2 regions of the Isoptericola sp. NPDC060257 genome follow, and region 1 is predicted to be linked to the other one. Evidence: predicted binding sites of a transcription regulator. Region 1 holds the regulator's gene; the other holds the start of a gene.
What was found. Region 1 encodes HspR, which represses chaperone genes until heat shock. Its sites were predicted from a motif close to AAGTTGAGTCNNNNNGACTCAACTT; they were not measured.

Region 1 (3,400 bases):
GTCGGCGGCGAGGCGCCGCACCACGGTGAGCAGGTAGGCGCGGAAGGTCGCGTCCGGGCCGCCGCCGTGCTGCAGCACGTCGAGCACGCGGTGGAACGCCTCGGACACGAGGTCGTCCGCGTCGGCCGACGACCGGACGTACTGCCGGGCCACGGCCCGCGCCGCCGGGACGTGCCGGGTGTAGAGGGCCCCGAACGCCTCGAGGTCGCCGCCGCGCACGTCGAGGATCAGCTCGGCGTCGCTGCGCGCCGAGTCGTCTGACCCCACGTAGACGTCCGTCATGGCCGACCTCGCTCTGGCTGCACTGCGCGCCCAACCGCGCAGACTCCCGTACTCTACGTGCTCCCCGCCTCGTCCTCCGGGGTGAAATTCCCCAGGAACAGCGCAGGATTTCCGCAGTTTTCCGTGCCTCGGGCAGCGGAGAGGGCTATCCCGGGGCACCTACCGATGAAAGTGGCGGACAACTGCGTCATGATGGCTGCCCATGGCGGTCCCATCATCATGAACCGGTCCACGAGCGGCCCCCGCGGCGCGCCCGAGAACGATGCGCCCGAGCACGACGCACCCGAGCACGTCCCGGACGTGATCGACCGCTGGCGTGCGACGAGCCTCGCCGAGGTGTGGCTGCGTCCTGACGACTGGTACCACCCCGCCGTCGACGCCCTTGTCGAGGCCTTCGACGACGGCCGCTCCCCCCACGCCGCCGCGCACCGGCTAGGCGCCGCGCGCGGGCGGGCCGGCGTCGGCCTGGGCGAGACGCTGGACGACGTCGAGTGCCTGTACCGCTCCGCCCACCACCCGCCGGACCCCGACGCGATCCGCGCGGTCGCCGTCGGGTGGGTGCGAGGCCGCGACGCGGAGCCGGCGCTCGGCGCTCTGCGCGACCCCAGCTCGGGGCTGCCCACCCGCGAGTACCTGGCCGAGCGGCTGCGGGAGACCTACGGCGCCGCCGTCGGCGCGGACCAGGGCGTGCCGGACACGCACTGCCTCGTCGTCGTGGACGTCGCCGTCGACGGCCTTGCCCCGTGGGACCGCGCCGCGCGCTCCGCGACCGTCGGGCGCGCCCTCGAGCAGGTCTTCGGGGAGGGCCATCCGATGGCCGCCCTCACGGACGGCGTGTTCACGGTGCTCGCGCGGCGCGACACGGGGGTGCCCGACCTGGCCAAGGCCACCCGCGGGGTGGTGGAGCGCAACGCCGCGCTCATGGGCCTCGGAGACGTGCTGAGGCGCCCCACCCGGGTATGGGTGGAGCGCCTCCCGACGTCGCACGCCGCCGCCGTCGAGCTCCTGACGCAACTGGCCCGGTAGCCGCCCCGGGGACGTCCCGGGGGTCGGGTCAGTGCTGCGCGTACGTGAGGCAGTCGGCGTGGCTCTCGTCGTCGGGGCCGGGGCCGACGCGGATGGCCGACGCCGCGCACTCGAGGTCGGTGTTGTGGACGCAGTCGCCGCGCTGGCAGGCGCCCACGTGGGCGACGACCTTCTCGAGGCCGCCCTTGGAGCTCAGCGGGATGAACGTGGCGCACGCCGCGTCGCCGCTGTGCCCCGCGATCGTCACCGCCCCGGCGTGGCAGCCGTGGTCGTGGTTGTAGCCGCAGCCCTCGACCGTGCACTCGGTGACCTCGGGCATCTCCATCAGCGTGCTCATGGTGCGCTCCTCGCCGCTCGACGCCGGCTCTCGCCGCCTTCGACCACGATATTCCTCTCGCACGGAATTGCACAGTGAATGCGCGATCGAATTCACGACTGGTCAAATAAGGAATGCCTTACCCATTGCCTCGCGAATTAGCGAAGAATTGCGTTGCGGAAAGTCGTCAGCCGCGGCGGTGCGGGCGCCACAGCACCAGCGCGCCCTCCTCGGCCTCGAGGTCGGCCCGCTCCGCGCGGCGCACGCGCTGGCCGCGGCGCACGACGACGACGTCGCCCGTCGTGCCTGCCGTGAACACCCAGCCGCCGGGCGGCTGCATGGCGAGCGCCGCGAGTCGGCCCTCGAGCTGGGCGACGTGCTCCTGGAGGTCGAGGATGCGCCGGATCCCGGCGAGGTTGATGCCCTCCACCTGCGCGAGGCGCTGCACCTCGAGCAGTCGTGCGACGTCCCGCTGCGAGTAGCGGCGGCCACGGCCGGCGGTGCGGCGCGGCGTGACCAGCCCGAGGCGGTCGTACTGCCGGAGCGTCTGCGGGTGCATGCCCGCGAGCCGGGCCGCCTGCGACACGGTCAGCACCGGCGCGTCCTCGGTGACCATCGCTACCTCCTCGCTCGGTGCCGCTCCTCGGTGCCGCCCCGGGCCGGTCGCCCCGCGCGCCGCCGCGGCGTCATTCCGCCGCGCGCTGCGCGAGCCCCGCCCGCACGTCCTCGTGGTCGCTCTCGGCGGCGAACGCCTCGAGCGCCTCCTTCGCCTTCTTGCTGAGCTTCTGCGGCACGGCCACCTGGACCGTGACGAGCAGGTCACCCTGAGTCTTGGCGTTCTTGACGCCGCGGCCCTTGACCCGCAGCACCCGCCCGGTAGGCGTGCCCGCCGGCACCTTGAGCTTCACGGTGTGCCCGTCGAGCGTCGGCACCTCGACCGTCGTGCCCAGCGCGGCCTCCGCGAACGTCACGGGGACCGTCATGCGCAGGTTCGCGCCGTCGAGCGTGAACACGGGGTGCGGCGCGACGTGCACGGTGACCACCAGGTCGCCGGCGTCGCCGCCGCCCGAACCGGGGCGCCCCTTGCCGCGGATGCGCAGCTTGCGGCCGTCGTTCACCCCGGCGGGGATCTTGGTCTTGACCTTGCGGCCGTCCACCGTGAACTCGACGGTGGCGCCCTCCACCGCCGTGCGGAACGGCAGCGTGGTCTCGGCCGCGACGTCCGGGCCCTTCTGCGGCGTGGTGAAGCCGGCGCGCTGCCGGCCGCCGCGGAAGCCCCCCTGGCCGCCGAGCATGGAGCTGAGGATGTCCTCGAAGCCTCCGCCACCCGCGCCCCCCTGGGGGTACTGCTGATAGCGCTCGTTCGGGCCGGCGCCGCCGCCGAACATCGAGCCGAAGACGTCCTCGAAACCGTTGCCCCCGCCCCCGCCCGGGCCCGCCGCGAAGCGGGCGCCGCCGCCGGCCATGGCGCGCACGGCGTCGTACTGCTGACGCTGCTCGGAGTCGGACAGCACGGCGTACGCCTCGCCGATCTCCTTGAACTTCGCCTCCGCCGACGCGTCGCCCGGGTTCTGGTCCGGGTGGTACTGGCGCGCGAGCTTGCGGTACGCCTTCTTGATGGCCGCGTCGTCCGCGTCCTTGGGGACGCCGAGAGCGGAGTAGAAGTCCTTCTCGATCCAGTCCTGACCTGTCACGACGCCCTCCTTCCTGTCATTGTCCGCGAGATCGACCCGCCCGTCGTGAGATCGACCCACGGCAGGTAGCGCTCAACACCGG
Region 2 (3,400 bases), on a different contig from region 1:
CCGTGAGCGCGGCGAGCCTCTCGCGCGTGTCGGCGAGGTCGGCCCGCAGCCGCTCGAGTCGCTCGGTGGAGGCGGCGTCGTCGGACTCCTTGAGCACGACCTCCTCCATCTCGAGGCGCGTGACGGCGCGCTGCAGCTCGTCGATCTCGACCGGCGAGGAGTCCATCTCCATGCGCAGGCGCGACGCCGCCTCGTCGACGAGGTCGATCGCCTTGTCGGGCAGCTGCCGGCCGGTGATGTACCGGTCGGACAGCGCGGCGGCGGCCACGAGCGCGGAGTCGGCGATCGTCACCTTGTGGTGCGCCTCGTACCGCTCCTTGAGCCCGCGCAGGATCGCGACCGTGTCCTCCACGGACGGCTCGCCGACGAACACCTGCTGGAACCGGCGCTCGAGGGCCGGGTCCTTCTCGATGTGCTCGCGGTACTCGTCGAGGGTCGTGGCGCCGACCAGGCGCAGCTCGCCGCGGGCGAGCATCGGCTTGAGCATGTTGCCCGCGTCCATGGCGCCCTCGCCGCCGGCGCCCGCGCCGACGACCGTGTGCAGCTCGTCGATGAAGGTGACGACCTCGCCGTCCGACGCGGTGATCTCCTCGAGCACGGCCTTGAGCCGCTCCTCGAACTCGCCGCGGTACTTGGCGCCCGCGACCATGCCCGCCAGGTCGAGCGCGACGAGGCGCTTGCCCTGCAGGGACGTCGGGACGTCGCCCGCGACGATGCGCTGGGCCAGGCCCTCGACGACGGCGGTCTTGCCGACGCCGGGCTCGCCGATGAGCACGGGGTTGTTCTTGGTGCGGCGGCTGAGCACCTGCACGACGCGGCGGATCTCGGAGTCGCGGCCGATGACAGGGTCGAGCTTGCCGTCGCGGGCGCGCTGCGTGAGGTCGCTGCCGTACTGCTCCAGCGCCTTGTACGTGCCCTCGGGGTGGGGGCTGGTGACGCGGGAGGAGCCGCGGACGGCGGGCAGCGCGGCGCGCAGGGCGTCGGCGGTCGCGCCCGCCTCGGCCAGCGCCTGGGCGGCGGCGGACTGCCCGGCGGCGAGCGCGATGAGCAGGTGCTCCGTCGACACGTACTCGTCGCCGAGCGCCTCGGCCTCCTTGGCCGCGTTCTCCAGCACCGCGCTCATCGCGCGCGACGGCGCGGGCTGCGCGACGGCGGACCCGCTCGCCTGCGGCAGGGCGACGAGGGCCGCGCGGGCACGCTGGCCGATCTGCTGGGCGTTCGCGCCGACGGCGTCGAGCAGGCCGACGGCGACGCCGCCCGTCTGCTGGAGCAGCGCCTGCAGCAGGTGCACGGGCTCGAGCTGGGGGTTGCCCGCGGCCGACGCCGACTGGACGGCGTCGCCGAGCGCCTGCTGCGACATGGTCGTGAGCTTGATGTCCATGGGACCTCCGGGATGACGTGCGATGACACGGGAAAAACGTCTGTCGGGGGAACGCCGCCAAAGTTGAGTCTATTCCGCTCAACTTTGATCGCAAGCCGCCCGGGGTGCCGGGTGGCTCCCGGACGGCCGCTGCGGGATGCTGGGCCGGTGACCACTCCAGCCCGCGGCCCCGTGCGCCGCCTCCGCACCGCGATCGCGGCAGCCCTGGCCGCCGTCGGCCTCCTCGCCCTCGCCGGGTGCATGAAGGTCGACATGGACATGACGCTGTCGGAGGACGACACCGTCTCCGGCTCGATCGTCATGGCCGTCTCCAACAGCCTGGCCGAGACCATGGGGATGGAGCCGGGCGAGCTGTGGAAGCAGGCGGGCGGGGAGCTGTCCCAGAACCTCCCCGAGGGCACGTCCCAGGAGCCGTACTCCGACGACGAGTACACCGGCACCCGGTACACGTTCACCGAGGCCCCGATCAGCCAGATCTCGGGCGAGGGCGGCGAGGACCTCACCATCACCCGCGACGGCGACGACTACGTCGTCGACGGCACCATGAACCTCTCCGAGGGCGCCGACCAGCTGAAGTCGCTGCCGCAGAACGTCCAGGACGCCTTCGACGTCAGCCTCGCCATCACCTTCCCCGGCCCGGTCAGCGACGCCACCGGCACCATCGACGGCAACACCGTCACCTGGACGCCGACGGTCGGCGAGAACACCGAGATCCACGCCGTCGGCGCCGCCAGCGCGGGCAGCAGCTTCCCGTGGTGGATCGTCGGGCTCGTCGTCGGACTGGTCGTCATCGGCCTCGTCGTGTGGTTCGTCGTGCGGAACAACCGCCGCCCCGCCACGTCGACGGGCACGGTCACGGGCACCGCGACGGGCGACGCCGCCCTCGCCGCGCAGGCCGCCCCCGGGGCCGTGCCCGCCGCCGGCCCGACGCCGGAGGAGCAGGTCTTCGGCGCGCCCGCGACCCCGCCCGCGGAGCCGGGCACCGGCCCGGTCGCCGAGCCGCTCGAGCCGGAGGCCGCGCCCGAGGCCGCCCCGCCCGCCGGCCCCACGACCGGCCCCGTCGCGGAGCCGCTCGAGCCCGGCCGCCCGGGCGAGGAGGACACCGTCCGGCAGGAGCCCGCCGCGACGCCGGGTCCCGACGTCGAGCCCGACGTCACGGGCACTCCCGACGACCGCCCCGGCGACGAGGACCGCCCGTCCGGTCCCGCGCAGGGTGCCTGACGCGCAGACCGCGCCGCGCCCCGGGCCCGGGGCGTGGCGCGAGGACGTCCTCGGCCCGGAGTTCCGGGCGCGCACGCTGCCGCTGCCCGGTGGCGCGGAGGCCGTGCTGGTGCGGCACGTGCCGTCCACGCCGGACGACGACGGCGCGCCGGGCCCGCACGGCGTCGCGCGCACGGCGGTGCTGTCCGTGCACGGGTTCGTCGACTACTTCTTCCACCCGCACGTCGCCCGCACCGTCGCCGCCCGCGGGCACGCGTTCTACGCCGTCGACCTGCGCGGCCACGGACGGGCGCTGGCCGCGCACGTCGCCGCCGGGCGCGACCCGAACCTCGTGGACGACCTGGCCCTGTACGCCCAGGACCTCGACGCCGCGGCCGCCGTCGTGCGGGCCGCGGGACACGAGCGGCTGGTGGTGCTCGGGCACTCCACGGGCGGCCTGGTCGCGCCCCTGTGGGCGAACGCCCGCCCCTCCCGCGCGGACGCGCTCGTGCTCAACAGCCCGTGGCTGGAGCTCAACGAGAGCTGGCTGATGCGCGGCCCGGCGACCTGGGCGATCGACGTCGTCGGACGCGTCGCGCCGCGGGTGGTCGTGGGTGCCATCGGCGAGCACTACGGCGCCGCGCTGCACCACGAGACCGGCGGAGAGTGGGACTACGACCTGGCCTGGAAGCCGCACGCCGGCTTCCCCGCCCGCGCCGGGTGGCTGCGCTCCGTGCGCCGGGCGCAGCACCGGGTGGCCCGCGGGCTGGACCTCACGATCCCGGTCCTCGTGCTCGCGTCCGACCGGTCCGGCCCGGC

Region 2: ACFWEK_RS18155 (LppM family (lipo)protein) is a predicted target of HspR. The motif match lies at 1,442-1,466, and genes of this name have one in related genera.

The regions. Positions count from the first base shown of each region.
Region 1 covers NZ_JBHXAW010000335.1:783-4,182, forward strand. Annotated here, with positions in the region: partial or broken gene ACFWEK_RS19435 (sigma-70 family RNA polymerase sigma factor) at 1-282, opposite strand, end outside; gene ACFWEK_RS19440 (hypothetical protein) at 502-1,308, shown strand; gene ACFWEK_RS19445 (DUF1540 domain-containing protein) at 1,337-1,645, opposite strand; gene ACFWEK_RS19450 (heat shock protein transcriptional repressor HspR) at 1,812-2,240, opposite strand; gene ACFWEK_RS19455 (DnaJ C-terminal domain-containing protein) at 2,311-3,318, opposite strand.
Region 2 covers NZ_JBHXAW010000285.1:903-4,302, reverse strand. Annotated here, with positions in the region: gene clpB (ATP-dependent chaperone ClpB) at 1-1,381, opposite strand, end outside; gene ACFWEK_RS18155 (LppM family (lipo)protein) at 1,529-2,602, shown strand; gene ACFWEK_RS18150 (alpha/beta hydrolase) at 2,595-3,400, shown strand, end outside.